Regions from separate parts of the Shewanella sp. SM87 genome, predicted to be linked through region 4. Evidence: predicted binding sites of a transcription regulator. Region 4 holds the regulator's gene; each other region holds the start of a gene.

Region 1 (7,680 bases), on a different contig from region 4:
ATATTGATATGCTCGCGTTTCACCAAATAGAATCTCTCGCTACCCCTTATCCTTACCCTATTCAAGGACATGCGCAGTTTGCTATCGTCTTTTGGGATGCGAGTCAGCAACACTTTATTTGGTTTCTAAAACTGGCGTTAGATGAGCAAGGATTACTGTCGCCCGCGCCTCGCTCACAATTTATCGAAATGATATTAGCGGCACTAGGGCAAGATCCCACTCAGCCGCTCAGTGATGAGCAGCAAGAACGACTCGCAAATAATCCGTTTAACTTCAAGCCAAGCCAGGAAAAACTGGCCGTATTTAACGCACTTGTTCGTAAACAACTTGGCCAACGCGCTTCATCACAATACGAGTTTGCCGTGCAATATCTGTCAGGCCAAGTAGCCCCATCACAGTGGCAACATATTGGAATGCAAGGCATAGCCGATGTGTGTGTACGCACAAAAGAATTTGATCATGAGCAGCACTTGGTATCGAGTTTTGATACAGCCGCCATCGAAGTGCAAATCGCCCTATGTCAATGTCTTGAACACTTACTGCTTAGCGACACACTCGCCGATAAGATTCTCGCGAAACTTCAAGACGCAGCGCCAGAGCACCAAGCCTATTTCCTTCGCGCTTTGGCTTCTAGCGCCAAACACAGCCAAAAAGCGTTTGCGCATCTACACGGCCAATCCTCTTTAGATACCAATGCCCTCATCAGCATTGCCGGACGTAACTGGTCGGTATTAAAACAAGATTCAAGTCGCAGTCTTTACTTAGAAGCTCTGGCACTGCAGCCCCAAGCCTTTTTTAATCAGGTCTTTGCTGATATTGTGGCAATTCCTAGTTTGCGCAATCAACTACTAGGCGAATTAAGAAATCCCAATCGAAGTGTTCAACTATCACAAGCCATAGGTGGTTTGTTTAAGGCAGCTAGCAAATGATGTCAGATTTACTGTTAATTATTGGCCTCGTCGTGATTGCCGCATTCTTTTGGCAACTACGCCAAATGGCAGAGTTGAGCCGTATTTTTGCCGAAAAAGAATGTTGGCGACAAAAAGTTCAACTGTTAGCCATTGCCATGGAAACTGCCCGCCCTAGCATTGGCGGCACGACGGGGATCTGCTGGAAGGCGAAATATTTATTTGAATTCAGCACCGACGGCATTAACCAGTACAGTGGCCATATTTGGATGCAAGGCAAGAAAATTCAAAAAATCGAATGGCCTATCTTCCCGGAGCCCGAATGGCAAGAGGCGCCGACAGCGCAGGGGAAATTTGGCGGTTGTGGTACGCAAAGCGGCTGTAGCTCAGGCAAGTGTCATTAAGTATTATCGACTATGATGCCCAAATAAGCTGTTCGCCAGAATTGAGAATAATCAGTTATTCTCTGGTGCTGCAAAATAACTCACTGTAAAAGTTATAAAAGAAAGGGCGCGGCCCTAAAGCCACGCCCTCCTATTCTCTGTTAAGCTATCCCGCTATTTTTGTGCTCCCTGCACCATCCATGCGTCAATCTGCGTCCTGCTTCATCCCTGCTCAATCCTTGAGGTCCTTGTACTCATGTACTTCCCTATCTCTTGGTCATCCAGTCCCAAGCTTGCTCTTTCCTGAGCGGTTCCATCATCATCCATGAAACGGGTATTGCATCCATTCAATTTCAATTGCACTCCCTGTGCCATTGCCATCCTATGCAATGAGTCTATCAATCCTTGATAGTCTCCCTTCCTTGGTATTGGCTCTCTTTCATCCTGAAAGGCCTATATCCCTATCTTTCCTTAAGTCACATTCCTTAGTCACTGTTCGATCATCCTGATCGCCAACATCCTGTTGCCCGCAATTCCTTCTACAAGATGAATTCTACGCCAACCAACGAAAGTACTCATTGTGGATTATTTAAAATGTTAACAAAAATGGTGAGCCCAACTGATAACAAACAGGTTAACCTACTGATATAAATTAAAATAATAACTAACCCAGAGACATAACCACCCTTTAGAATTACAAATTACTTACATACTTGTGAGAGACCTCTTACACGGAGGATGGCAATTCAAATCAAAAGTAAGCAAGTGCTAGATGTTCTCCCCTGAAGGACTTATGCATAAACCGCTATCGCTCAAAATTCGACAAGCATTCGGCGAATGACCAGAACACAGAGAGTAAATCATTGGCAATAAGAGAAGTAAGACTGGTAAACATGTTTTACGGCAAGATGTCTTTAAGCAGCGTTAAGATAAAGTCTGTGTGAATAGCGTTATAGCTTGGCAAAGCCAGATTAATGCTGAAAATGAACCAAAGAAAAGGGCGCAACTAAAGTGCGCCCCATTTATCCTTTGTAAGCCGTCCTGCTCGATTTGTGCTCCCTGCACCATCCATGCGTCTGCTTGCGTCCTGCGTCGTCCCTGTAATCCCTTTTCGTCCCTGTGTATCAAACTTACGTGAGATAACACTCAGTCCCTTGACCTGTAAATCCTTTTTACAGAGCCTGTCACTTCCTATGACTTATTCCTATTGCATCCTGCAAAATTTATTTTCCATAGATTAGTACAAGCTGTTCACCCTTATACTTTATCCTTATCTCGACACATCCTGTTTCGAGTTCATGCTTAATCCTTAAGCGTGTCCTGTATTCTTCCTGAAATTCATCATCCTGACGATACAACTCACTGTCCCTAATCATCCTTGAAAAGCAATCCTGCTTTTCCAGCAATCCTGCTTTTCCTTAGCCTATCCGAGGCGAATGACAGTTTTCCTACCGTCAGCGATTTCAACCTTGAAATCTTAATTCGTTGCTTCTTGCGTCCCTTTGGCCTGTTTTGCTTTCCTTGCTATCCATTTGCTTTGGCCATGAGTGAATTCTACGTTAACCCTAACGTTTTTGTTCGGCTCAAAGAACGGACTACAAGATTAATTACGGACCAACCAAAGAAAAACAAATACAACCCAATGATTCTATTTAAAATTAAACATTGCAGGACAAAAAACAATCAAAAAGAAAACATTATGTCCTACAACGTTTGTAAGCGATCTCTCACACTGGCATGGGCATCTCACTCGGGCAATTTTTTTAATGTTTAAAAAAGCGGCGGATCATCTGAGCAAACATCACCCAATCTGCCATCAAACTGTAAAAAGGATACTGAAATGTCGCGGGTCGATTCTTCTCAAATACGAAGTGTCCCACCCATGCAAAACCATAACCAACAATAGGAATAAACCAGCATAGCCACCAGGCTTGTGAAACCAAGGCAATGCCAATCAGCAGCAGAACTAAACAACTGCCAACAAAGTGTAATTGCCGACAAGTCGGGTGCTGGTGTTGGGATAAATAGAAAGGATAAAAATCGGCGAAACGTTTATAAGAGTTAGTCATCTTGTTGAACCGAATAGAATAAAAGCTGGCCATGGATACTGCCGATACTCAGCTCGCCTATGGATACAAAGTCATGCTGAGTAAACAGTTGCAAGTGGTTCTCCTGAGCGATAAACACACCAATGCCATCCAAATCAGGCTGCTCATCACACCAACTCACCACAGCTTGCACTAACTTATGTCCAAGTCCTTTGTGCTGTTCATTTGGTGCAAGAGCAATAAACTGCAAAATACCGCAGTGCTTACTGGGTAAAAGTTCAATAATACTGGACTCTTTGTTCATTAGTGCTTGAGTCGATTGCCAACCTGTACCTAACAACATCTTTAAGCGCCAATGCCAATAACGCCCTTCCCCTAAAGGCACTTCTTGAGTAACTACACAGGCTAACCCAAAGAGTCTTTCATGGTCGAATAAACCTATGAGGGCTTGTTTTTGTTGCCATAACGTATTGAGTTCTTCCCTGATTGCGGCGCGCAATTTTTGCTCATAAGCGGCTTTGTCTGAGGTAAAGAGTGAATCGACAAAAAAAGGATCATCATGGTAAGCGTTATAGAGAATAGAAGCGGCAATGCGTAAGTCTTCCGCGGTCAAATAGACTGCGCGGCAGTCCTCCAGAATTTCATTGTCCATCGTTAGCATTCCTTGACTTAGCTCACACTTTTTTATGCGTAACTGTTAATCTACCAAGGAAACTAAAAAGTGCAAATTTTAATCATAGATTGCATTTTTCAATCAGGCGCTTACTCTAAACGAAGGCACTATACTGAAAAGGAAATAATGATGGATACAACTCCGGTAGACTTAAGCCACTTGTTTGAGCAACTCGGTTTAGACAGTAGCGACGAGGCCATAGCGCAGTTTATTGCAACCCATGATATCGACCATCACATCCATTTAAGCCAAGCGCCCTTTTGGACCCCTGCCCAAAAGAGCTTTATCATTGAAGGTTTAGAAGCCGATGCCCTCTGGACTGAGCCCATTGAGCAATTAGACACTCAGCTACGTAAACGATAAGACTCGTTGGTTCAGATTTTACCGTAAGCCGTTTCGCCCCAACCCACTAAGGCATTGTTGCTCAGCACGATAGGCGTGCATTCATCCTTAGTGGTTTTTCCATCGCCATTATTACGCTGGGTACGATAAAACAACACTAAGACTTCTTTATTGGCTTCACCTTGTTGAGCACTTTGTTGAATATAGGCTTCACTAAAATCAGCGGTGCCCATTAAGATCATCACTTGGTCTTTAGGCATACCTAAGCTCAGTTTGGTTAAGTTAGTGCGATTTTTATCCTGCACTTTCTCCCAAGATTCGCTGCTATCCCAGCCCGATTCTCCATCACCGACATTGACCACGCAGCCGCTAAGACCTAAGCTTGCGAGCCCTAAAAAAGTGATGGCGATAAGTTTGTTATTCAATTTATGGTTCATCATATGACATCCTGTGTAATTATTATTGAAGCTTAAAAAATGGTATTTCGGCTGGACAATAAGCAAAATAAATGCCACAAGACAACACACTGTTTTTAAATGAAAAAATTAATTATTATTTTAAAATTGGTTTAAACAATTCAACAAATTAAGGAATTTTGCTAATTATGAGTCCCCTTGACCAAGTATTAGCGGCCGCACGTTCGCTCGAAGCCTGCGGTAAAGTACCGAGCCTTGCCTTAATTAAAACCCGTTTAGGTAGTAGCCTACCTTTACCTATATTGATCCAAGGCTTACAGCAATTTAAATCTATGCCTAAGGCAGATCGCGAGCGTTTAGCTGAGTTGCAAACTATCAGCCCTACAACTGACGTTCCCGCAACTAACGATACCTTAACCCTTGCTGTGCTCGCCGAGCGCATGCAGATGCAACAGGCGTATTTTGAACGTCATGCTGAGCAGCAAAAAACAGAAATAATGCAATTAAAAAACGAACTGCTTGAACTTAAACAACGCATCAACTTATTAGAAATCCAAGGAAAAACAGCTTAATGTTTGTCACTGAACTGCGCTTCGAATGCTTCGCCGACACCACGATATCTGCCGCCGAGAAGGCCATTAATCAGCTCCTTGAAGCCTATCGAGCTAATGGCCAAATCTTAGGACGAGAATTTGCGGTCGCCTTTAATGACGGTGAGTTTAGAGTGCGTTTATTGATGCCAGAGAAAAGCAGTTTAGCGCACAAATATCACAGCCCTTGGGTCAAAAAAGCCTTAGTAGAATTAACCGACGCTAAACTACTCGCGCCGCGGGAAAAGTTTATTGGTCAGGATATCAATTCTGAAGTAAGTAATACCGAAACACCCAGCTGGCAACTGCTATACACCAGTTTTGTGCATATGTGCTCGCCCCTACGCAGCGGCGACAATTTATTGCCCATTCCCCTGTACCGTATACCCGCAACCTTTAATGGCGATCATAAACGTATTATCCGTTGGCAGAGCGAATGGCAAGCCTGCGACGAGCTGCAAATGGCGGCGGCCACTAAGGCAGAATTTGCCGCGCTAGAGGAATTATCGAGTCCTGACAGTGATTTATTTCGCAGAGGTTGGGATTTGCGCGGTCGTATCGAATATCTCACTCAGATCCCGACCTATTACTACTTATATCGCGTTGGCGGCCAAGATTTGGCCTCAGAAAAAACACGACCTTGCCCATGTTGTGGCAGTCATGATTGGAAACTCGATGAACCTTTATTGGATATGTTCCATTTTCGCTGCGAGCCTTGCCGCATAGTGTCGAATCTGTCTTGGGATCATCAATAACATCTGTTTATCCCCTTGCAAAACTCAACCTAAAATAAGCCACGCTTAGGTTGAGTTAATACCTAGGTTAATAATAAAAATGTCGCTCACAGAAGTTAACGTTTACCGAAAAGGTTTTGCCACATACGTTTAAAACTGGCGAAAATACCAGGATGTTCTAATGCGGGCATAGGTAGTTCTTCATGTTTAACGGGTGGTGCTATCCGTGGCGATAATGCTTCAATAAACGCAGTCAAACTCGAGGACAATTGCTCAGATTGCACTTCACCAGGGATTTCAATCCATACGCTACCATCACTGTTATTGATGGTGAGCATTTTATCTCCCTCATCTAACAGACCGATAAACCAAGTCGGTGACTGCTTCAGTTTTTTCTTCATCATCAGATGACCAATCAAGTTTTGTTGCAGGCAGTTAAAATCGTCATCATTCCAGACTTGCAGTAACTCCCCTGTGCCCCACTTAGAGTCAAATAATACTGGGGCGGAGAAATAATGACCGTAAAAATCATTGATCTCTGGCCATAAAGTTAACTCCAGTGCATGCTCTACATTGGCGAAACAGCCTTCAACTTTGCGTTTCACTGGCTGCCAAGAAACAGCCTGTTCAAGATCCGGTTGAAATTCGCCCTGAATACACACAGAAGGCTCACCCTGTGGGTAATAACGCGGTAGTTCACCTAAACTCGTTAAGTAAGCTTGATGATAGTTTTGCAAAAATTTATCGAGTGCGGGCAGACAAGACACTTAAGCACAATCCAATTTCAGGTATAATGTGCGCCTATTTTGACATGGAAACAGTATTGATGACACAGAATCACGATCCCTATAGTGATGCGCAAGCGCTTGTTGGCCTGACTTTAGGTAAAGCCACCGACTACCAAGCCGAGTATGATGCGTCGCTGCTGCAAGGGGTTCCACGCTCACTAAACCGTAATGCTATTGCACTCACTGGGACGTTACCGTTTCATGGTGCCGATATCTGGACGGGTTATGAGCTGTCTTGGTTAAATGCCAAAGGTAAGCCTATGGTGGCCATAGCTGAATTTCATTTAAGCTATGAAAGCCTGAATCTGATTGAGTCGAAATCGTTCAAACTGTATCTCAATAGCTTTAATCAAACCAAGTTTGATAGCCTAGATTCACTGCAAAAAACCTTAGTGCAAGACTTAAGTCAGTGTGCTCAAGGTGATGTTAGCGTTAAGATTATCGAGCCAAAAAGCTTTGGTATTCAGCGTATTATTGAGTTACCAGGCACTTGTATTGACGATCTCGATATTGAAGTCAGCGATTATAGTTTTAATCCTGATTACTTAGTTAACAGTACAGACGATAAGCAAACGGTCGCGGAAACGCTTAATTCAAACCTGCTGAAATCCAACTGTTTGATCACTTCGCAACCCGATTGGGGCAGCGTGATGATCCGTTATCAAGGCCCTAAAATCGATCGCGAGAAACTGCTGCGCTATTTGATTTCTTTCCGCCAACATAACGAATTCCACGAGCAATGTGTCGAGCGAATTTTCGTCGATTTAAAACGTTTTTGCCATTGCACTAAATTGACAG
Region 2 (7,680 bases), on a different contig from region 4:
CAAGTGATAGGCTAACGCGATGGAGCTGCTGCTCGATACCTTAATGCAAACCATTGCCGCTTATATTTGGCCATTGTTTCGCGTCGCGAGCATGTTGATGGTCATGGTAGTATTTGGGGCGGCAACGACACCAACACGAGTTCGCTTATTATTGGCGATGGCAATTACCTTTGCGATAGCACCCGTTCTTCCTCCAACTCAAAATGTGGATTTATTTTCGTTAAGCGCAGTGTTCATCACGGCGCAGCAAATTATTATCGGTGTTGCCATGGGATTTGTGACCCAAATGGTGATGCAAGTCTTTGTGCTCACCGGACAGATCATTGGTATGCAGACCAGTTTAGGCTTTGCCTCTATGGTTGACCCTGGTTCTGGCCAACAAACACCCGTTATCGGTAACTTTTTCCTTTTATTGGCGACATTGATTTTCTTAGCTGTGGACGGCCATCTTTTGATGATCCGTATGCTAGTGGCAAGCTTTGAAACTTTGCCAATTTCTAATCAAGGCTTAACACTGACAAGTTATCGATCGCTGGCTGATTGGGGGTCGTATATGTTTGGTGCGGCACTCACTATGTCGATATCTGCGATTATCGCCTTGTTATTAGTCAACTTGTCCTTCGGGGTCATGACCCGCGCCGCGCCGCAATTGAATATTTTCTCTATTGGTTTTCCGATCACTATGATTGGTGGACTGTTTATTCTGTGGTTAACCCTAACACCGGTAATGGCACACTTCGATGAAGTATGGTCGACGGCTCAAGTGCTGCTTTGCGATATGTTAGCGCTCCAATGTAACGCTGATGGCTTGATATGATGGGATTAGGAGAAGCCCATGGCTGAAGAATCAAGTGGCGAACGTACAGAGGAACCCACGGGGAGGCGTCTAGAACAGGCGCGAACAAAAGGACAGATTGCACGTTCGAAAGAACTTGGAACTGCAGCGGTATTAATTTCGGCAGCATGTGGGTTTTATATGCTAGGCCCAAGCTTGGCCATTAGCCTAACTCGGGTGTTTGAAATTGTATTTACCATGGATAGGGCGCAAATTTTTGATACTAATGAAATGTTCAAAGTGTGGGGCGTTGTTGCGAGTGAAATAGCCTGGCCCATGGCTAAAATTATGCTACTGATTGTGGTTGTTGCGTTTATCGGTAATGTCTCTCTTGGAGGGATCAATTTTTCGACCCAAGCTATGATGCCAAAAGCCAGTAAAATGAGTCCCCTTGCTGGTTTTAAACGCATGTTTGGCGTACAGGCTCTGGTTGAACTCACCAAAGGCATTGCAAAATTTTCGGTAGTAGCGTTTTCTGCTTATTTTTTATTAAGCTTCTATTTCAATGACATCATGTTGCTGTCTAGCGACCATCTTCCAGGTAATGTTTACCATGCATTAGATTTGTTGGTTTGGATGTTTATCCTGTTATGTTCCTCGATTTTGTTTATTGTCGTCATCGATGTGCCGTTCCAAATTTGGAATCACAACAAGCAACTTAAGATGACCAAACAAGAAGTAAAAGATGAATATAAAGACACTGAGGGCAAACCTGAGGTGAAAGGGCATATACGGCAGATGCAACGTGAACTAGCACAAAGGCGTATGATGGCTGAAGTGCCAAATGCCGATGTGATTGTCGTTAACCCTGAGCATTTTGCCGTTGCGATTAAATACGATGTGCAGCGCTCTGCGGCTCCCTTTGTGATAGCGAAAGGTGTTGATGATGTGGCCTTTAAAATACGTGAGATTGCCCGCGCGCACAATATTGCGATTGTCTCGGCCCCACCACTTGCAAGGGCGATTTACCATACGACTAAGTTAGACCAGCAGATCCCTGAAGGTTTGTTTACTGCTGTCGCACAGATTTTGGCTTATGTATTCCAGCTGCGCCAATATCAAAAAGGACGCGGCCGTAAACCTATTCCTGTCCCACTTAATCAACCTATACCAGATGAATTGAAATATTGAACCACTAGTCTCAGATGGTAGTCATTGGTAAAGCTGATGATGTCGAGTTCATTTGTTTTTTATAGCTAATTTTATGTATATCAATCAGTCACAGTACATATCTTTCCTTCATTAATGGCTTTAATCTTGTTGGCGCGTTTTTTGCTTTATGCTATTACACGTCAAAGTTTAGGTTATAGCGAATGGATGTTAAAGCGACTCTTGGTCAAGTAAAACAAATTAGGCTCAGCACTTTTAAAGGCATTGGCACGCCGGTGGTTGTGCTTGCTGCATTGGCCATGATTGTTTTACCTATCCCTCCATTTCTATTAGACATACTCTTTTCATTCAACATTGCGTTAGCTCTCATCGTATTGCTGGTGGCTATTTATACCGATAGACCCTTAGATTTTGCTGCCTTCCCAACTGTGTTACTGGTGGCGACGTTATTACGTCTTGCGCTCAACGTTGCCTCTACTCGTGTGGTTTTACTTGAGGGTCATAATGGCGGTGATGCCGCGGGTAAGGTGATTGAAGCCTTCGGTTCTGTGGTTATCGGTGGTAACTATGCCGTTGGTTTAGTGGTCTTTATCATTTTGATTATCATCAACTTTGCGGTAGTGACTAAAGGTGCAGGTCGTATCGCAGAAGTTAGCGCCCGTTTTACCTTGGATGCTATGCCTGGTAAGCAAATGGCAATCGATGCCGATTTAAATGCCGGAACCTTAAACCAAGACCAAGCGAGATTACGCCGTGCTGAAGTGACCCGTGAAGCCGATTTCTATGGTGCGATGGACGGTGCGTCCAAATTCGTTAAAGGGGATGCAATTGCCGGTATCATGATCTTAGTGATCAATATCGTAGGTGGTTTCATCATAGGGATTGTGCAGCATGGCTTAAGTTTCTCTGAAGCGGTTGAAATTTATACCTTACTGACTATCGGTGATGGTTTAGTGGCGCAGATCCCTGGTCTATTATTGTCAATCGCCGCGGCCTTGATGGTGACTCGTCAAAATGAGTCGGGTGATATGGGCCAAATGATGATGAGTCAGATGTTTGACAGTCATAAGTCATTGGGTATCGCCGCCGGAGTCCTGTTTGTCATGGGTATTGTTCCTGGTATGCCACACATGGCGTTTTTAAGCTTTGCCTTTATGACTGCTGGTGCAGCTTATTTTGTTTATAAACGAAATGAAAACAAACGTCTTAAAGCGCTAGAACAAGTGAAATCGGGCCCAATAGAAAGACAAGATAAAGAGCCTAAAGAGCTAGGTTGGGACGATGTACATCATGTTGATACTATTGGTCTTGAGGTTGGATATCGTTTGATCCCTCTGGTAGACAAGGGCCAAGGTGGCGAGTTACTGAGCCGTATCAAAGGCGTACGTAAAAAGTTATCCCAAGAACTAGGCTTCTTAGTGCCCGCGGTGCATATTCGCGATAACTTAGATTTATCGCCTAATGCTTATCGCATTTCATTAATGGGCGTCGTCGTCGGAGAGGCAGATATTCGTCATGATTGCGAATTGGCGATCAACCCTGGTCAAGTCTATGGCAAACTCGATGGTATCGAAACGCGCGATCCCGCTTTTGGCCTAGAAGCGGTATGGATCGCTCCTGAGTTACGTGAGCACGCACAAACATTAGGTTATACCGTCGTCGATGCCGCCACTGTTGTTGCAACTCATATTAGTCAATTACTCACAAATAATGCCGCTAAGTTGTTAGGCTACGAAGAAGTGCAACAACTGATGGATATGCTTGCGAAGCACTCACCTAAGCTGGTTGATGGCTTTATTCCAGATATCATGCCACTAGGACATGTCGTAAAAGTGATGCAGAACCTATTAAATGAAGGGGTTTCAGTTAGAGACTTGCGTACTATAGTGCAAACTTTGTTAGAATATGGCACTAAGAGCAATGATACTGAAGTCTTGACTGCCGCTGTACGTATCGCTTTGAAACGTATGATAGTTCAGGAAATCTCAGGCCCAGAGCTCGAAATCCCCGTCATTACTTTGGCGCCAGAGTTGGAACAGATGTTGCATCAGTCAATGCAAGCAACCGGTGGTGATGGTCCTAATATTGAACCCGGTCTTGCAGAACGCATGCAGCAGTCCCTTGCCGATGCGGCTCAGAAGCAAGAAATGGTCGGACAACCCGCCATATTGTTGACGTCAGGTATGTTACGCGCGACGCTGTCACGCTTTGTTAAACATACTATTCCTAATCTCAGAGTCATTTCATATCAAGAAATACCTGATGAGAAGCAAATACGTATCGTATCTGCAGTCGGCCAGTAGAGGACGCATAAGTGAAGATTAAACGATTTTTTGCCAAAGACATGCGCGCCGCACTGGCCCAAGTGAAAGAAACACTCGGCTCAGATGCCGTCATTATGTCAAATAAAAAAGTGAACGGTGGCATCGAAATTGTCGCTGCCGTTGACTATGACGAACCTAAAGCGAAAACTGCAGCCACTGCGCCAGCACCGACCTTTATGGACGTTAGCGACGATCTCGTGTCCCTAGGTGCTAAGCAGCCAGTTCGTGTAGAAACTCGCGCTAAGCCAGCCGCACCAGCAGATTCATTACAAGCCTTACTTGAGAAGCAGCAAAGCCGTTTGAATCAACAAATGTCACATCAGCAAGTTGATGCCGAGTTACCTGCATGGGCTAAGGGCTTACAAGCCCCTACTGCTGTGAAACCAGAACGTCGTGAAGCGCCTTCCTCGTTTGATAAAAAGCCACAAACATCACAGAAACAAAGTGCTGATATTGAGGCTATGCGTGATGAATTAGCATCATTGCGTAATTTACTGACACATCAAGTATCCTCCTTGATGACGGAACATAAAAAACGCATCGATCCCGTCGGTGCTATGCTCGAAGCCAAATTGCTTGAGGCTGAATTCTCCCCTGCGGTTGCGAATAAATTAGCCGCGCTGAGCCAGCATTATACGCCGGCTGAATTAGTCAGAGCATTACCACAAAGTCTCGCTAATATGCTTGATAATCAGGGCGATGACATTGTTAAGCAGGGCGGGGTGGTTGCATTAGTTGGTCCTACTGGCGTTGGTAAAACAACGTCATTAGCTAAACTTGCTGCCCGTTTTGCGGCACATCATGGTGCTGAACATGTTGCTTTAATTACCACAGATCATTATCGCATCGGAGCCTATGAGCAATTAGCAACTTATGGCAAAATAATGGGCTGCCCAGTAAAGCAAGCTCATGATCTAAATGAATTAGAGCAAATTCTCTATCAGTTTAGGAATCGCAAGCTAGTATTGATAGATACGGCTGGCATGGGACAGCGAGATATGCGCCTTTACCAGCAACTTGATAATTTAACTGCAAATAGCAGGATACCTATCCGCAGTTATCTGGTACTGTCTGCGACAGGGCAGCGCCGTGTGCTGCAAGATGCAGTCAATCATTTTAAACGCATTCCCCTATCTGGTGTCGTTCTCACAAAACTCGATGAATCTGTGTCGTTAGCAGGGGCATTAAGTGTGTTGATCCAAAACGGATTACCATTAAGTTATATTACTGATGGACAAAGAGTTCCTGAAGATATGAAAGTTGCGGATACCCTAGATTTAGCCCAGCAGGCACTCGCAGCGTTAGATAGTACAGAACAACAATCATTACAAGACACAGCGTGGTCAGATAATATGGCCTGTGCATTTGAGTAGATTTATGACCCTGGATCAAGCAAGTGGTTTACGTATGATGAATCAACCCTATAACGAAAAAGTGAAAGTAATCGCGGTCACTGGTGGCAAAGGAGGCGTGGGTAAAACCAGCGTTTCTATTAATACTGCTGTGGCATTAGCCGAAAAAGGCAAGCGTGTCTTGGTACTTGACGCTGACCTTGGCTTAGCAAACGTCGACGTCATGCTGGGTATTCGTGCCGAGCGTAACCTCTCTCATGTTCTCTCTGGTGATGCAGAGCTTGACGATATTATCGTTCGTGGTCCAAAGGGGATAGGCATAGTACCAGCCACCTCAGGAACACAGGGGATGGTGGAATTAAGCCCGGCGCAACATGCTGGATTAATCCGTGCATTTAGTGAGATGCGGACTCAGTTTGATATTCTAGTCGTAGATACAGCGGCTGGGATCTCAGATATGGTGCTCAGTTTCTCACGTGCTTCGCAGGATGTGCTAGTCGTTGTTTGTGATGAACCCACTTCGATTACCGATGCCTACGCCCTGATTAAAATTCTCAGCCGTGAGCATGGCGTGTTCCGTTTTAAAATAGTTGCCAATATGGTGCGTAGTTTACGCGAAGGTATGGAATTATTTGCTAAACTCAGTAAAGTGACCGACAGATTTTTAGATGTTGCACTTGAATTAGTCGCCACGATTCCATTTGACGAAAACTTACGTAAATCAGTTCGTAAACAAAAATTGGTGATTGAAGCTTATCCTAAATCACCAGCGGCGATTGCGTATCAAGGATTGGCAAATAAAATTTTGAGCTGGCCTGTGCCGCAGCAACCTGGTGGGCATTTGGAGTTTTTCGTTGAGCGTTTAGTACAACGACCAGATTTTCAAGAGGAAAAAACGAGTGAATAAAGCCGCTGCGTATACTTGTTTAGACAATAAATCGTCGATCGTTGAACAGTATGCTCCGTTGGTTAAAAGAATTGCGCATCATTTACTCGCCAGACTACCTGCATCTGTGCAGTTAGATGATTTACTCCAAGCTGGGATGATGGGGTTACTAGAAGCATCATCCAAGTTTGATGGTGGCAAGGGGGCGAAATTTGAAACCTTCGCCGGCATACGCATACGTGGAGCCATGTTAGATGAAATTCGTCGTGGCGACTGGGTCCCTCGTTCCGTTCATCGTAACAATCGTAAGGTTGCACACGCTATTGATGAGTTAGAGCAAGAACTGGGCCGTGATGCACGCGACACAGAAATTGCAGAAAAACTTGATATGACGCTCGATGAGTACCATCATATTCTTAACGATGTTTCTGTCGGAAAAATCATAGGGATAGAAGATTTAGGCGTATCTCAGGATATACTTACAGTGAGTGATCGGTCCGATGATGATTCATTTGAAGCATTAGCTGAGAACCAATTTCATTCTGCTCTGGTTGATGCAATTAAATTATTGCCTGAAAGAGATGCATTAGTGTTATCCCTGTACTACGATGAAGCATTGAATTTAAAAGAGATTGGCGCCATTCTTGAAGTCAGTGAATCGCGGGTTAGCCAGATATTAAGTCAGGCAATGTTGCGATTGAAAGCTAAACTCAAGCACTGGACATAAGTATAATTATTAATCGAGCATAGAATGTCAGCTCACCGGAGGAAACCTTGGACAAGAATATGAAGATTCTCATTGTTGACGATTTTTCGACAATGAGGCGTATCATCAAGAACTTGTTGCGAGACTTGGGGTTTAATAACACCCAAGAAGCAGACGATGGCTCAACAGCCCTGCCGATGTTGCAAAAGGGGGATTTTGATTTTGTTGTTACAGATTGGAATATGCCTGGTATGCAAGGAATCGATCTGTTAAAAGCAATTCGCGCTGATGATTCGCTAAAGCATTTACCCGTATTAATGGTGACTGCTGAAGCAAAACGTGAACAGATTATTGCTGCCGCTCAAGCGGGAGTGAATGGTTATGTGGTTAAGCCTTTTACCGCTGCAACGCTGAAAGAGAAGTTAGATAAAATATTCGAACGACTCGCTTGAGCAAGGATGAGCTAT
Region 3 (7,680 bases), on a different contig from region 4:
TGCTGATATTGATGTGACCAGCTGAGAGTAAACTAGTTGAACTTCATCCACTTCACAGTAAACTGCTGATTGGTTTTATTGACTAGGAAGTTGCAATGAGTATTTGGTTTAGAGCTGTAACGTTAGAGGATTGCGCGCGTTTAGACGCCGGTATGGGTGGCAAAGGCACCTTGATGCAGACTTTAGGAATTGAGATCAGTGAGATTGGCGACGATTACATGAAGGCCACTATGCCAGCCAGTCCGGCGGTGCATAACCCTTTGGGCATAGTGCATGGTGGCGCGAATGTCGCGCTTGCTGAAACCGTTGCCAGCTATGCGGCAAATTTCGCGGTGGATTTTGAGCAGTACTATTGTGTCGGTCAAGAAATTAACGCTAACCACTTACGGGCTTCCCGTAATGGGGTATTAACCGCCACGGCTAAGCCTATCCACTTAGGGAAGCGCAGCTCTGTATGGGAGATTTTAATCCACAACAGCGCGGGTGAACTGACTTGTATTTCACGGATGACTGCGGCTGTCGTTAAACGCTAAATGCAATGAGCCAGCTTATTACCTGTGGTGTGAATGGCGTATCAATCGTTTGATTTAAATAATATATAGATAAGGATTGGATATGGATAACGCTACAATTTGGGAATGGGTTGGTTATTTAGCTTCAGTGGTCGTTGCAATATCACTGATGATGTCAAACATTAAGAAACTGCGCTGGTGGAATCTCATTGGTGCGGCTTTATTTGTGGCCTACGGTGTGGCAATTGGGGCTTATCCTGTTGCCTTAGTTAACTTTTTTATCGTGCTGATTGACACTTATTATTTGGTTAAGCTTTATCGTGAAGCCGACTTATCCAGCAGTTAATGGCAGTGTATCAGCTTAACTCCGCTTTCTCGCACCGCACTTCGCTCCATTGTCCTGAGCAGCTATTTGGTTTTTCAACAGCATCTTAAGTGATGTGAGCGGACCATTGGCTGTGAGTCCGTGTAATTCATTAACTGTCTTGCCAAACTCATTCTTAATCTTTTTTTTAGATTATATAAATCTAGTTTAATCGTTTTGTTCTCAAGTGGTAATTCTCTATTCTTGCTCTATCGACAACACGTCGCCAGCCAAGGAGATAAACCATGGCCACCATTTACGATTTAATTGAAACCTGGTTAACCAGCAATCAAGACTAAGGAGCAGGGCATGAGTCAACAACATCAAATAAGTCAGTACTTAACGAGCCAAAACGGCGCCCCAGTGGCCGACGATCAAAACTCACTGTCGGCGGGTGAGCGTGGTCCTCTGCTATTACAAGATTGGCATTTAATTGAAAAGTTAGCCCATTTCAACCGTGAGCGTATTCCTGAGCGTATCGTGCATGCTAAAGGTACTGGGGTTTACGGCACATTTACGCTGACTAAAGATTTAAGCGATTACACCATTGCTGACCATTTCAATGGTGTTGGTAAGCAAACCGAAACCTTTATTCGTTTCTCAACCGTAGGTGGAGAAATGGGTTCTGCCGACGCAGAGCGCGATCCACGCGGCTTTGGTTTACGTTTTTATACTACCCGTGGTAATCACGATATCGTGGGTAACAATACGCCGACCTTTTTCTTACGAGATGGGATTAAGTTTCCAGACTTTATCCATACGCAAAAGCGTAATCCTAAGACAAACTTAAAAGATCCGCAGGCTATGTGGGACTTTTGGTCATTGAATCCTGAAGCTATGCATCAAGTGACCATTTTGATGTCGGATCGTGGTATTCCTGCGAACTACCGTCAAATGCACGGTTATGGTTCACACACTTTCTCGCTGTGGAATGCCAAGGGCGAGCGTTTCTGGGTGAAGTTCCACTTTAAATCGCAACAAGGTGTGGTCAACTTAACCAATGAACAGGCTGATAAATTAAAAGGGATTGATCCCGATTCATCGCAGCGCGATATGGTGGTTGCTATTACTGATGGTAACTTCCCGCGTTGGACGGTTAATGTGCAGATTATGCCTGAGGCAGATGCCAATACTTACCATATCAATCCATTTGATTTAACTAAGGTTTGGCCGCATAGCGACTATCCATTACTTGAGATTGGTGTATTAGAACTGAATCGTCTACCACAAAACTACTTTGCTGAAGTTGAGCAAGTGGCATTAGCACCGAGTAATTTGGTCCCAGGGGTTGGGGCTTCACCTGACAAGATGTTACAAGCGCGTTTATTTGCCTATGCCGATGCGCAGCGTTACCGCATTGGTACTAACTACAACCAATTGCCAGTGAACTGCCCGCATGCCGCTAAGGCAAATCACCATCAACGTGCAGGTGCGATGGCGGGCACACAATGCCCTTACCATGGCAGTCAAACGAGTGGCGACGCTTCGGCAAACTATGGCCCGAACAGCACTGCTGATGCCTTGGTTGAGCCAGTAAACTTTAGCGAACCACCATTGCGTTTAGAAGGTGAAGCGGCGCGTTATAGCCGTTATAACCAAGACGATTACACCCAAGCGGGTAATTTGTATCGCATCTTCTCTGAAGCGGAGAAAGCGCGCCTAGTGGCAACAATTTCGGGTTCATTAAGTCAAGCGAGTTTAGATGTGCAGCAACGTATGGTGGCGCATTTTACTCAAGCCGATGCGGATTACGGACAACGTATTAAACTGGCATTAGGTCTTTAAACTGTTGCTGTTGCGAATGTTTGAATAATAGTAGAAACGATAAAACTGAGTAGGAAGCCTCTACTCAGTTTTTATTATCAGCGACAACAATATTAACATTCTCGTTAATGTGCTCTTAGGCTGCAATGAGTGCTGCGTTAGGGCTATTTAGTTGCTTTAACAATCCAAATGCTTGCTGCATTTTATCCTCGGTTACGATAAATCCTATAAATGTTTCATCCACGTCGAATGCTTTAATACAGCTTCCTTGAGCATCAATATCGACTTGCCAGCGATGGACGCCATTCACTGTTATACCGCTGAGCTGCATAGGTAACAGTGGCGTTTTCACTTTAATTAGCATGGCGGGAAAATTCACTGCTGTCGGTTGGTTCAGTAATGTGTTCGCTAGCGCATTGGCGCTCAGTAACGCAGGTTGCAAATAGGCCCTATTTTGGCCGTTGATTTGGGCGCAATCACCTAGCGCATAAATATGGGCATCGTTGGTTTGTAAGCATTCGTTAACGACGATACCTTTATTGACCTCTAGCCCCGCATGCTGGGCAAGTTGACTGTTAGGGAGAAGTCCCGCTGCACAGATAACCGCATCACAAATAAACCGCTGGTCATTATCTAGGCACACAGAGATACTGCCATCTTGGTGTTGCAGTTGGCTGACTCGGGTTTGCAATTGCACTGTGACGTTATACTGCTTTAGTACAGCGGTCAGTTTGTGGCTTAACATTTCGGGTAGCATATTCGGCATTAAGCTCGCTTGTGGATCGACCAAAAACACTTGCTTACCTGCAGTTGCTAAGTCCATTGCCAGTTCAACTCCGACCAAACCAGCACCGATAACCAGTACTCTCCTCGCGCCATGGATGTCTGCTTCGCAGGCCTGATACTCCATTAAGCTGTTAACTGTGTGGATGATATCGACGCCATCCCCCTCTATAGGTGGAATAAAGGGTCGTGCACCCGTGGCAAGCACTAATTTTTTGTACGCAATTTCGCGTCCTTGATGGCAACAGACTACCTGACGAACTTTATCTATTTTTATGACTTCACAGTGATTTATTACATCAATTTGTTGCTCATGTGCAAATTCAGTCGCGGTCAATTTTATGAGGTCTGACGCCATTTTTTTAAGGCTAAACACATGGCTTAAATCTGGTTTATGGTATTCGTCACCAGAGTCGGCTGTGATAACTGTAATCGGTTGTTCGCGGTTTAAACGTCGCAGTGTTTTGACTAGCTGATATGCCGCGAATCCACTGCCGATAATGACGATAGGTTTAGACATTAGTCACCTCATTTTTTATGATAGCGAAAACGCTTTTACCTAGGCCACATTCGGGACAGAGGAAGTCTTCGGCCACTTGAGTCCAAGGTGTGCCAGCAATGACATCTTGATTAGGCTCTCCTTTTTCAGGGTCGTAAACCCATTGGCAAACGGTGCAAATCATTGATTGTGTATCATTTAATTCGCACGCTTTTGTTGCAATCGGTGCCGTCACAGGGACGTTATTAGTAGCAGTATTTTCAGCTATTTGACTGGCTGTGGTGGCTTGGTTAGGTTTTGACATGACTTGATTAATGATAGAGCGACTATTAGCACTATCGAGGGGACGCAATGCCCATTCTCGCGCGATTCGCTGGCCGTGCTGACGGCATTCTTGCATCGCATCTCGATCGGGACGCCATTTGACTTTTAATCCCACTGAGGTTTCAAAACCAGCATCCATCAAACGAGTGTGAATTCTATCGACTGCGCCGCCATTCCAGCCATAACTACCAAAAGCTGCCGCCTTTTTATTGCGAAAACGCAGGCCCGTAATTTCTTCAAGCATGGCGGCAATTTTAGGCATCATCACATTATTCATGGTGGATGAGCCGACTAAAATACCTTTTGACCTAAATGCCTGTGCAAGGATTTCGTTTTTATCATGACGTGCGACGTTATACACTTTTACCGCTACATTGGGGTCAACATCATGGATACCTTGAGCAATACCGTCGGCCATCATGCGAGTATTATTGGACATAGAGTCGTAGAAAATCGTGATGCGGTCTTCTTGATAAGCGTCGGCCCAAGCTAAATATTGGTGAATAATTTGGGCTGGATTATCACGCCACACAATGCCATGTGAAGTTGCGATCATATCTACAGGTAAATTAAAGCTTAATACTTCGTGAATTTTAGCCGTCACTAGGCTGCTAAAGGGCGTTAAAATGTTTGAGTAGTACCGTAGGCATTGTTCCATTAATTCATTTTGATCAACCTCATCATTGAATAAATGTTCGTCGCAATAGTGTTGGCCAAAGGCATCGTTACTGAATAAAACCGCATCTTCGGTGAGGTATGTCATCATGCTATCTGGCCAATGCAACATAGGTGCTTCGATAAATATCAGTTGCTTACCATTGCCTATCGCTAAACTATCCCCTGTTTTTACGGTAATGAAATTCCATTCTGGGTGGTGGTGATGTCCTACAATGGAGTCGACCGCATTTTCACTGCAGTAAATTGGAGTGTTAGGAATTTTGGCCATTAATGCAGTCAGGGCGCCTGAGTGGTCTTCCTCTGCATGGTTCATCACAATATAGTCTATGTCGGTTAGATTAATTTCAGCTTCAAGATTTTGTAAGAATTGCTGGCTAAACCGATGATCAACTGTATCAATTAACACGGTTTTTTCTTCACGGATAAGGTAGCTATTGTAGCTTGTGCCTTTAGTTATCTTGTACTCAGTACCATGAAAATCTTGCACTTCCCAATCGCGTTGGCCCACCCAGTGGATATTGTTTTTTACATGAATAGTCATAAATACACCTGTGATAATTAATAATGAATGCGCTACGTAAATCTTGCTTATTTAGTTAAATCTCTTATTGCACTCACTATGCCAACATTATAAGGTGTTGATTTTTATTGGTATTAACGTATTTCAACATTTGAAATTACTTGCTGGTGTCATAATGACAATTTGATATTTGTCAAATTGACATTACACTGTTGTCAATATGACTTTATTTGACTGTGGATGTGCTATGAGTGCCCATGCTGATTTAACTCAGTTAGCCTTAGATTTAACTGTCGGCGTGTCGACGCAAGACAGATTTGAGCGTTTGTTGGCAGTGGTCAGGCGGCGTGTCAATTGTGATGCTGCGGCATTATTGGCATTTCGGGAGCAGCAATTTGTCCCCTTGGCGATAGATGGGCTCTTTGCCGAAGTGTTAGGGCGGCGCTTTCAAATTAGTGAACATCCGAGATTAGAGGCTATCGCCCGTGCTGGCGATGTGGTTCGTTTCCCGGCCGACAGTGAACTTCCCGATCCGTATGATGGTTTAATTCCACATCATAGTGCGAACTTACATGTACATGCTTGCATTGGTTTACCACTAATCGCGAACGATCGCTTAATTGGGGCGCTCACCATTGATGGTTTCAACCCTCATCAGTTTGATGGTTTTAGTGATAGCGAGTTGCGTGTGATCAGTGCACTGGCCGCAGCCAGTCTTAATACTGCGTTATTGATGCAACAGCTAGAATCCCAAGTTGTTGAAGTTTCCAATGGCACTGAGGTGCTCAATCGTCCTGCTAGTCAGCAGGAGATCATAGGGCAATCCACACAGATCCAATCGCTAAAGCAGCAGATAAGTGCCGTGGCAGGCACGGATTTATCGGTATTAATTACCGGCGAAACTGGCGTGGGTAAGGAGTTAGTGGCCGCGGCGATACATAATCAATCGACCAGAGCCGATAAATCACTTATCTATTTGAACTGCGCTGCATTGCCGGAGTCCGTCGCCGAAAGCGAGTTATTTGGACATGTAAAAGGGGCATTTACGGGGGCAATCAGTCATAGGCAAGGCAAGTTTGAACTCGCTGACAAGGGGACCTTGTTTTTAGATGAAATCGGGGAGCTTCCCTTGGGGCTGCAAGCTAAGTTATTGAGGGTTTTACAATACGGTGAATTACAGCGAGTGGGCAGTGATAAGAGCCTAAAAGTGAATACTCGGATTATTGCCGCCACTAATCGAATTTTGCACCAAGAGGCAACGGAAGGGCGCTTTCGTTTCGATCTTTACCATAGGTTGAGCGTGTTTCCTATCCACGTAGCACCATTAAGAGAGCGTGGGCAAGATATTGTCATGCTGACAGGTTTTTTTCTTGAACGTTGTAAAGCGAAGTTAGGACTCACCCATATCAATATCACACCCGCAGCGCAGCAGTTATTAGAGCAATACACATGGCCGGGTAATGTGCGTGAGCTAGAGCATGCGATACACAGGGCTGCGGTGTTGGCGAAAGCCGAGCTAAAAACGACTTACATCAGCTTAAGTAATAAACATTTTCAGCTCGATTCTTTGATGAATCAAGCACACAGAACAGTCGACGAAGATAGGCCATCAGATGCCGCAACGCCAGCCAGTGAATTAGCATTTAGGTCTGAGTCGGCCTGTCGTGAGGGACAATCGCAAGATAATTCCAGTGTTATGCTGGGGCTTAAGGCTGCGACTGAGAGATATCAGCGTCAACTTATTCGCCAAGTTTTAGCCGCGAATCAACAAAATTGGGCTGCGTGTGCAAGAATATTGCAAATCGATACAGGTAATTTGCACCGACTTGCAAAACGGTTAGGTTTAAAAGAATAAAATATTGCGTGAAGAAATTTTATTCTGCAGCAAAACCACAGCCTCGATTCTTAGAAGAACAGTGTTGCTACGCCTAAGAGTGCGAACAATACGGCGCAGCCACGGTGTATCCACAACATAGGTAATTTTTCGGCGCTGAAGTGGCCTGCGATCACTACGGGTACGTTAGCAAGCAGCATGCCTAAGGTTGTGCCTGCAACCACCATAGTTAATGAATCGTATTTTGCGGCTAATACCACAGTTGCGATTTGTGTTTTATCCCCCATTTCGGCGATAAAAAACAGGATAAAGGTGGCGAGAAAGGGGCCCATTTTATAGAAACGGCTCTCTTCTGCATCGACTTTATCGGGGATTAACACCCAAAGAGCGATTGCAAAGAAG
Region 4 (7,680 bases):
TCGCCAAGTGGTTAAAGACGTCAGTCTGACGGTAAAAACCGGTCAAGTCGTTGGCCTACTCGGTCCAAACGGTGCAGGTAAAACCACGACCTTTTACATGGTTGTCGGGCTAGTGAAGAGCGATAAGGGACATATCTTTATCGACGATGATGATTTAACCGCAGATCCTATGCATCTACGTGCCCGCAAAGGCATAGGTTACTTACCGCAAGAAGCCAGTATCTTTCGTAAGCTAACTGTTCATGACAACATCATGGCCGTACTGCAAACTCGTAAAGAACTTAAAAACGAAGAACGAGAAGAAGAACTAGAACATCTGCTCGAAGAGTTTCATATCACCCACATCCGTGACAGCCAAGGCATGTCATTGTCGGGTGGCGAACGTCGTCGCGTCGAAATTGCGCGGGCTTTAGCCGCTAATCCTAAGTTCATTTTGCTCGATGAACCGTTTGCCGGCGTCGATCCTATTTCGGTTATCGACATCAAGAAGATTATCGAACAACTCAAAAGTCGCGGCCTTGGCGTACTGATCACAGACCATAATGTCCGCGAGACATTAGATGTATGTGAACATGCTTATATTGTGAGTCACGGAAACCTGATTGCCGAAGGAACTCCAGCAGAGATCTTAGACAATCAGCAAGTTAGGGCTGTGTACTTAGGTGAACAATTCAGGCTATAGTTAATCGAGCGAAGCCAATGGAGGCAATTTACACCGCCATTGGGCTTCACTCAAAATGATAATAAGCGACCTCATCCAACAATAATAACGTAGGGATCAGCGGTAACATGAAAGCGTCACTCCAGCTCAAACTGGGTCAACAGTTAACCATGACGCCACAACTACAACAGGCTATACGTCTGTTGCAACTGTCGTCATTAGAACTGCAGCAAGAGATCCAGCAAGCATTAGATTCTAATCCCCTTCTCGAGCTGGAAGAGGATCAATTCGACGCCACTAAAACCCCTGTAAACCAAACGCTATCCGATACGGATTTCAGTGAATCTAGCACTCTGCCACCAGAAAAAGACAGCTCCACCATAGACACGGCAGAGTCGCTAACCAAAGAATCCATGCCCGATGAGCTCCCCATGGACACCACATGGGATGAAGTGTTTACCGCCTCCCCAAACTCAGGCCCCGGCGGCAGTCGTGAAGACGATATGCCCTTCCAAGGCGAGACCAGTGAAGGTTTGTACGAACACTTAGAATGGCAAAAAAACCTCACGCCGTTTTCTGAAACCGATTTAGCCATTGCCACCGCCATTATTGATGCCATCGACGATCAGGGCTATCTCACCCAAAGCACTGAAGAAATTCTCGAAGCCATGGGTAATCCTGAAGTTGAGCTTGACGAAGTCGAAGCCGTACTCAAGCGCATTCAGCATTTTGATCCCATAGGCGTTGCTGCACGCGATTTAAGTGAATGCCTGCTGATCCAACTGTCGCATTTCGCCGCTGATACTCCCAACCTAGAAAACGCCCGCATGCTGATCAAAGATCATTTAGATCTGATCGCCGCCCGTGATTTTAGGTTATTGATGCGTAAGACTAAATTAAAAGAAGATGAATTAAGGGATGGTATAGCACTCATCCAAACCCTCAATCCTCGCCCAGGTTTGTTGATCACGCCCAATAATGACGAATACGTTATCCCAGATGTGTCTGTGTCGAAGAAAAATGGCCGCTGGGTCGTTGAGCTTAATCCTGACTGCATGCCCAAAATCAATGTAAATCAACATTATGCTTCTATGGCACGCAGCACAAAAAACCAAGCCGATAGCCAATTTATTCGCGGCCATCTGCAAGAGGCTAAATGGTTTATTAAGAGTCTAGAAAGCCGTAACGACACTTTGCTTAAAGTTGCTAATTGCATAGTGCAATATCAGCAAGGTTTCTTTGAGTACGGTGAAGAAGCCATGAAGCCTATGGTGCTTAACGATATTGCCGAAGCGGTAGAAATGCATGAGTCCACCATCTCACGGGTCACAACTCAAAAATACATGCATACCCCTAAGGGACTTTTTGAACTAAAATACTTCTTCTCTAGCCACGTCGGTACTGACGATGGTGGTGAGTGCTCATCCACAGCAATCAGAGCCTTTATAAAGAAACTGGTGGCAGCGGAAAACCAGAAAAAACCATTAAGCGATAGCAAGATGGCACAACTTCTGGCAGAACAAGGGATCAACGTAGCCCGCAGAACCATTGCGAAGTACCGAGAGGCTATGCTTATTCCACCTTCTAATCAGCGTAAAAGTTTATAACCTACAGTGGATATCGGAGGACGTTTCTATGCAAATAAACCTAAGTGGACACCATGTCGAAATTACCGAATCGTTACGTGCATATGTAGAAGAAAAGTTTTCAAAACTTGAACGCCATTTCGAACAGATCAATAATGTGCACGTTGTGCTCAATGTTGAGAAAATGCAACAAATTGCTGAAGCGAGAATAAACCTCATAGGTGGTGAAGTTTTTGCTACTTCAGAGCATGCTGACATGTATGCCGCTATAGACGCCCTGATTGACAAGCTTGACCGTCAGGTTATTAAACACAAAGAGAAGTTAACAAAACACTAATAATGGAACTTTGTACCATACTGCGGCCGGAGTGCACTACCTGCGCCACTCCGGGCAGCAAGAAAAAGGTACTGGAACTCATCAGCGACTTAGTCGCTGCCCAGTACCCGACCCTCTCATCTCAAGAGATATTCGAAAGCCTAGTGGCGCGCGAAAAGATGGGGAGCACAGGTATAGGTAACGGCATCGCCATTCCACATGGTCGACTAGCCGATATAGATCAGCCCATTGCCATACTAATTAAGTGTGAAGAGCCGATAGCATTTGATGCTATCGATAAGCAACCTGTTGATATTTTATTTGCACTACTGGTGCCTGCAGACCAATGTCAGCAGCACTTAAGTACCTTGTCTTGCATGGCCGAAAAGCTGAGCGACAAGCAAATATTAAAGCAATTACGCAAGACGCATGATGAAACGGAACTCTATCAGGTAATCACTGGATGAAACTGGTCATAGTGTCGGGCCGCTCAGGCTCAGGCAAATCTGTCGCCCTTAGGGTACTCGAAGATCTCGGCTATTATTGTGTCGATAACCTTCCCTTGCCATTGATTGGCAGTTTGCTTGAGCAACTCAAAGGCAGTAACGATCTCGTCGCCATCAGTGTCGACGTGCGTAACATGCCTGAGCAGGATAAGGTCTTAGTGAAACAACTCGCTAGCCTACCTCCAGATACTGAGTTAACGAGCTTCTTCCTTAACTCCAGCGATAAAATTCTGCTCAAGCGTTACAGCGAAACCCGCCGTTTGCATCCTTTGTCGAAGAGCCGAGTCTCTTTGCAAGAAGCGATAAAGCTGGAGGGAAAACTGCTCGAGCCTATGTCAAAACTGGTCGATCACTACATAGATACGTCGAATTTGAATATCTATGATTTAAGCGACCAAGTCAGACAAATTCTCCTTGGTAGTGTCGATAAAGAACTCGTGATCAACTTCGAGTCCTTTGGCTTTAAGCACGGAATGCCCACCGAAGCCGACTTTATGTTCGATGTGCGCTTCCTGCCCAATCCCCACTGGGAGTTGGCACTGCGACCATTGACTGGTTTAGATGAACCCGTAGCTGAGTTCTTAAATCGCCAACCACTGGTCAATAAGTTCATCTGGCAAATCGAAAATTTACTGGAGACTTGGCTGCCGCACCTCGAGCGTAACAATCGCAGTTATTTAACTGTGGCCATTGGCTGCACAGGTGGACAGCACAGATCGGTTTACGTCGCAGAGCAATTGGCAAAACGCTTTAGTAACGGTAAACATAAAGTTTATGCCCGTCATCGAGAGCTCAATAATGCCAAAGCTTGAACGTCAGATAACTATCTGTAATAAGCTCGGTTTACATGCCCGTGCCGCCACTAAGTTGGTGGTACTGGCTTCCGAGTTTGATGCGACCATCACCTTAATCCAAGGCGATAAACAAGCATCGGCCGCCAGTGTACTTGGCTTACTGATGCTTGAAACTGGTATGGGTAAAACCATTAAGCTGATCGCCGAAGGCCCAGATGCAGAGCCGGCTCTCGATGCCATTTGTGCCTTAATCGACGCTAAGTTTGACGAAGCCTGTTAGTTTCACTTCACACTAAGCACTTCATCGTTAGTTTCACTTCATGTCTAGTTTAAAAAACTTGCCATTCACACATGGCAAAACATTTGTCGCTCGACGATACAAGCCACTGGCGATTACACTAGCGGTCATTGCGCTGGCGCTGGCCTTAACCTTACCTTAGCCGTCTTAATCTATGTCATCGACTGACGCTTAGTCACCGCTAAATCCTAGCCCAACACTAAGATCTCAAACCAATTTGCCGCACAATGGAGGACAAATGCCCGTAGATAATGCAGAAAACGATCACACCGGACATAGTCTTGACCAGTTAAACCAAGCGCTTAGCAGCGGCATGTTCGTACACGTGCGTAATATGCTGCAAAAAATGGCCGCCTCAGATATCGCGCTGATCTTAGAATCATCACCGCCAAGTGCCAGACAAGTATTGTGGCAGCTCATCGATCAGGAACAAATAGGCGACATACTCGATGAGTTGAGTGAAGAACTCAAAGACCCACTTATCCGCAGCATGAGCCCTGAGCGAGTCGCGAAAGCGACAGCAAGCATGGACACCGACGATCTCGCCTATATTCTGCGAAGTCTACCCGACGCAGTTTACAAACAAGTGCTGCAGTCGATGACGGAACAAAATCGCCTGAGGGTAGAACAAGCCCTATCTTATCCAGATGAGACCGCCGGCAGCTTGATGAACACAGATACAGTCACCTTAAGACCCGATGTGAATATCGATGTGGTGCTGCGCTATCTTCGGCAAAGGGGCAACCTACCCGATACCACAGATACCTTATATGTGGTCGACAAACAGGACAAAGTCCTTGGCGGTGTTAGGCTGGCAGATCTGCTGACTTGCGCGCCAAGCACCACAATTCGCAATATCATGGATCCCAATATTCAAAGTATTCCTGTGAGCATGTCCGACAGCGAAGTCGCGCAGAAATTCGAACGCAATGACTGGGTATCGGCACCTGTCGTCGACAGTGATGGTAAGCTGCTCGGGCGTATCACAATCGATGACGTAGTCGATGTTATCCGCGAAGATGCTGAACATTCCATGATGGGTATGGCGGGGATGGACGGAGATGAAGATACCTTTGGTCCTGTGCTAAAAAGTACCCTACGTCGCTCGCTCTGGCTCACTATAAACTTATTCGCCGCCCTGCTCGCCTCGTCGGTCAGCAATATGTTTGAAGGCACTATTGAACAATTTGCCACTATCGCCATCCTAATGACGATTGTCCCTAGCATGGGCGGTGTTGCCGGTAATCAGACCTTAGCGCTCGTGATCCGCGGTATTGCTTTAGGCCATATCGGCCAAAGCAACGCCCGCTGGCTTATCGGTAAAGAGCTATCTATTGGTTTTCTCAATGGCTTGATGTGGTCTATTTTAGTCTTTGTCGCCGTGTGGCTATGGAAGGATGATATGGCACTGGCGGGATTAATTGGTAGCGCTATGCTGATCAATATGACAGTAGCTGGGCTTGCAGGTGCGAGTATTCCATTGATTTTAAAACGACTTAAAATCGATCCTGCCCTCGCTGGCGGTATGGTGCTCACCACAGTCACTGACGTGGTTGGCCTGTTCGCCTTCCTCGGGTTAGCGACGCTCTACTTGATGAACTAACGCTTTAACAGTTTAAGCTAACCACAGAACGGCACTCCAAAGGTGCCGTTTTTTATCCCACTGGAAAACTAAAGAAGGCTATTTTGCCGGAGGTTGAAAACCATAACTGCTCAGAATCGCTTGGCCTTTTGTCGATAGAATAAACTCGGCTAACGGCTTAGCGGCAGTATTAGCGCCTTGCAAAACCAGTAAACCATAGTCGGCACCCACGGCGAGTTCCTGCGGTAAGTCTATGATTTGTAAACTCGGCACTTCTTTTTTAGCCAGCACAGCATTAGTGCAATAGGTTAAAAAGATATCCGCTTGCTTGTTTTCCATCACCCAGCCATAGGGGTTGCGATCTTTAGGCGGTTTAACGCTCTCAGGGCCGCCCGTCAGTTGTAATGCCTTGGTCTCTAACGCGGCTTTCGCATTGGGTTTTACCGCTTCGGCCTTAGCAAAAACGGCCCAGGCATAATCACCCGCGGGGTCGGCTTTCGGGGTTGAGGTGCCGACTTTAACCTTAGGATCTAACAAGGTATCGAGTAACGTCGCACTCGTCACCTGAACTGTGTCTTGAGCAACAGCGCAGAGTTGATTACGGGCAAACATTTGCACCGCTTCGCCCTGACCCGAATCCACTAATGCCTGTGGATGTTTCATATTCGCCGAGGCAAAGATATCGACTTTCTCGCCCTCTTGAATGCGCTTTAACAATAAACCTGAGGGCGCATATTGCGCTACAACACTTATTTGCGACTGTGCTTGATAAGCAGCAATAATATCACTCATCGCAGCCTTTAAACTGCCTGCGGCGCGCAGTTCTATCGGCGTGACTCCTGTGGTCAATTCGGCTTTCATCGGCACTCCTTGTACAGCAGTCACCATGATGACAGGACTTAAACTCAAGGCTACTAACACATTTTTGCTTATCATAGTCATATTCTCCTTTAGGCACTAAAAGTCATTCTTGTGACTTATCCCCATACAGAACGTGAAATCGATAAAGGGATCAAGCTGAACTCATCCCAAGGTAATTAGCAGTGATATGTTTGTGGTGCAGGTCACTCAAGGTGCGCTTCATAAAGGACAAATTGTCTAATTGAAGCCCGGCAAGCTAATCACTCAATTAGCCCACCACTGAAAACAAAAAAGTCGCCCCAGGCGACTTTTTCAGCGAGAACTTTGTGCTTAGACCAGACTATTTACCCGTTGGTATTAGTACGATCTCAACGCGGCGGTTTTGTGCTCGGCCATTTGCATTGGCATTTGATGCAATAGGACTCGCTTCACCCATACCTTTTGATTTTACACGGGCAGAGGCAACGCCTTTACTCATCAAGTAATTACCCACTTCGCTAGCACGGACCTGTGACAGACGTAAATTGTAAGAGTCTGAACCACTGCTGTCGGTATAACCTAATACGTTAAGCTGCGTTTTGCTGTATTCCTTGCCCACAACCGCCACTGAGTTCAGCACGCGTTTAGCCCCGTCACTTAACTCGGTTTGATCTACGCCAAAGGTCACTTCATTAGGCATATTCAAAATGATGTTATCGCCGTTACGGGTCACACTCACGCCCGTTGAGGCTAATTGTTGGCGTAATTTAGTCTCTTGCACATCCATGTAATAACCAATACCACCACCGACTGCGGCGCCCGATGCAGCACCAATTAAAGCACCTTTACCGCGGTCGCTCTTGCTCGAAGATACCACCCCAATTGCGGCACCCGCGACGGCACCAATCAATGCGCCACTGGTCGCTTTAGCGGTTTGTTCTTCGTTTGAATAGGGATTGATTGTTGTACAACCCGATGCAACTAGCGCGGTCGTCAATACCACTATGGCTAACAGGGATGGTTTAGATTGCACTGCCTGAAAACACTTCATCATTTATAACCTCTTTATATGATTGATGACTGTGAATACCGCTCAA

Evidence for each region. The regulator sigma-54, encoded in region 4, starts transcription at its own class of promoters, with help from an activator protein. The targets are predictions, from matches to a motif close to GTTGGCACGNNNNTNGNNT.
Region 1: the regulator sigma-54 is predicted to act here: its motif matches at 4,852-4,870, upstream of L5M11_RS03495 (DUF3192 domain-containing protein).
Region 2: the regulator sigma-54 is predicted to act here: its motif matches at 2,095-2,113, upstream of flhA (flagellar biosynthesis protein FlhA).
Region 3: the regulator sigma-54 is predicted to act here: its motif matches at 5,533-5,551, upstream of norV (anaerobic nitric oxide reductase flavorubredoxin).

Annotation. Positions count from the first base shown of each region.
Region 1 covers NZ_JAKKSC010000003.1:122,961-130,640, reverse strand. Annotated here, with positions in the region: gene L5M11_RS03520 (DUF3549 family protein) at 1-929, shown strand, start outside; gene L5M11_RS03515 (DUF3301 domain-containing protein) at 926-1,312, shown strand; gene L5M11_RS03510 (DUF962 domain-containing protein) at 3,055-3,360, opposite strand; gene L5M11_RS03505 (GNAT family N-acetyltransferase) at 3,353-3,991, opposite strand; gene L5M11_RS03500 (DUF2789 domain-containing protein) at 4,142-4,375, shown strand; gene L5M11_RS03495 (DUF3192 domain-containing protein) at 4,387-4,794, opposite strand; gene L5M11_RS03490 (hypothetical protein) at 4,959-5,342, shown strand; gene L5M11_RS03485 (Zn-ribbon-containing protein) at 5,342-6,115, shown strand; gene syd (SecY-interacting protein) at 6,211-6,861, opposite strand; gene queF (NADPH-dependent 7-cyano-7-deazaguanine reductase QueF) at 6,921-7,680, shown strand, end outside.
Region 2 covers NZ_JAKKSC010000001.1:171,008-178,687, reverse strand. Annotated here, with positions in the region: gene fliQ (flagellar biosynthesis protein FliQ) at 1-15, shown strand, start outside; gene fliR (flagellar biosynthetic protein FliR) at 20-817, shown strand; gene flhB (flagellar biosynthesis protein FlhB) at 836-1,966, shown strand; gene flhA (flagellar biosynthesis protein FlhA) at 2,149-4,248, shown strand; gene flhF (flagellar biosynthesis protein FlhF) at 4,260-5,642, shown strand; gene L5M11_RS00795 (MinD/ParA family protein) at 5,647-6,528, shown strand; gene L5M11_RS00790 (RNA polymerase sigma factor FliA) at 6,521-7,234, shown strand; gene cheY (chemotaxis response regulator CheY) at 7,282-7,665, shown strand; gene L5M11_RS00780 (protein phosphatase CheZ) at 7,679-7,680, shown strand, end outside.
Region 3 covers NZ_JAKKSC010000010.1:22,013-29,692, forward strand. Annotated here, with positions in the region: gene L5M11_RS09960 (PaaI family thioesterase) at 96-533, shown strand; gene L5M11_RS09965 (YgjV family protein) at 616-858, shown strand; gene katB (catalase KatB) at 1,186-2,661, shown strand; gene norW (NADH:flavorubredoxin reductase NorW) at 2,777-3,943, opposite strand; gene norV (anaerobic nitric oxide reductase flavorubredoxin) at 3,936-5,465, opposite strand; gene norR (nitric oxide reductase transcriptional regulator NorR) at 5,692-7,299, shown strand; gene L5M11_RS09990 (TMEM165/GDT1 family protein) at 7,350-7,680, opposite strand, start outside.
Region 4 covers NZ_JAKKSC010000006.1:123,635-131,314, forward strand. Annotated here, with positions in the region: gene lptB (LPS export ABC transporter ATP-binding protein) at 1-682, shown strand, start outside; gene L5M11_RS06890 (RNA polymerase factor sigma-54) at 790-2,268, shown strand; gene hpf (ribosome hibernation promoting factor) at 2,297-2,584, shown strand; gene ptsN (PTS IIA-like nitrogen regulatory protein PtsN) at 2,587-3,030, shown strand; gene rapZ (RNase adapter RapZ) at 3,027-3,881, shown strand; gene L5M11_RS06910 (HPr family phosphocarrier protein) at 3,868-4,143, shown strand; gene mgtE (magnesium transporter) at 4,400-5,764, shown strand; gene L5M11_RS06920 (molybdate ABC transporter substrate-binding protein) at 5,843-6,679, opposite strand; gene L5M11_RS06925 (OmpA family protein) at 6,945-7,634, opposite strand.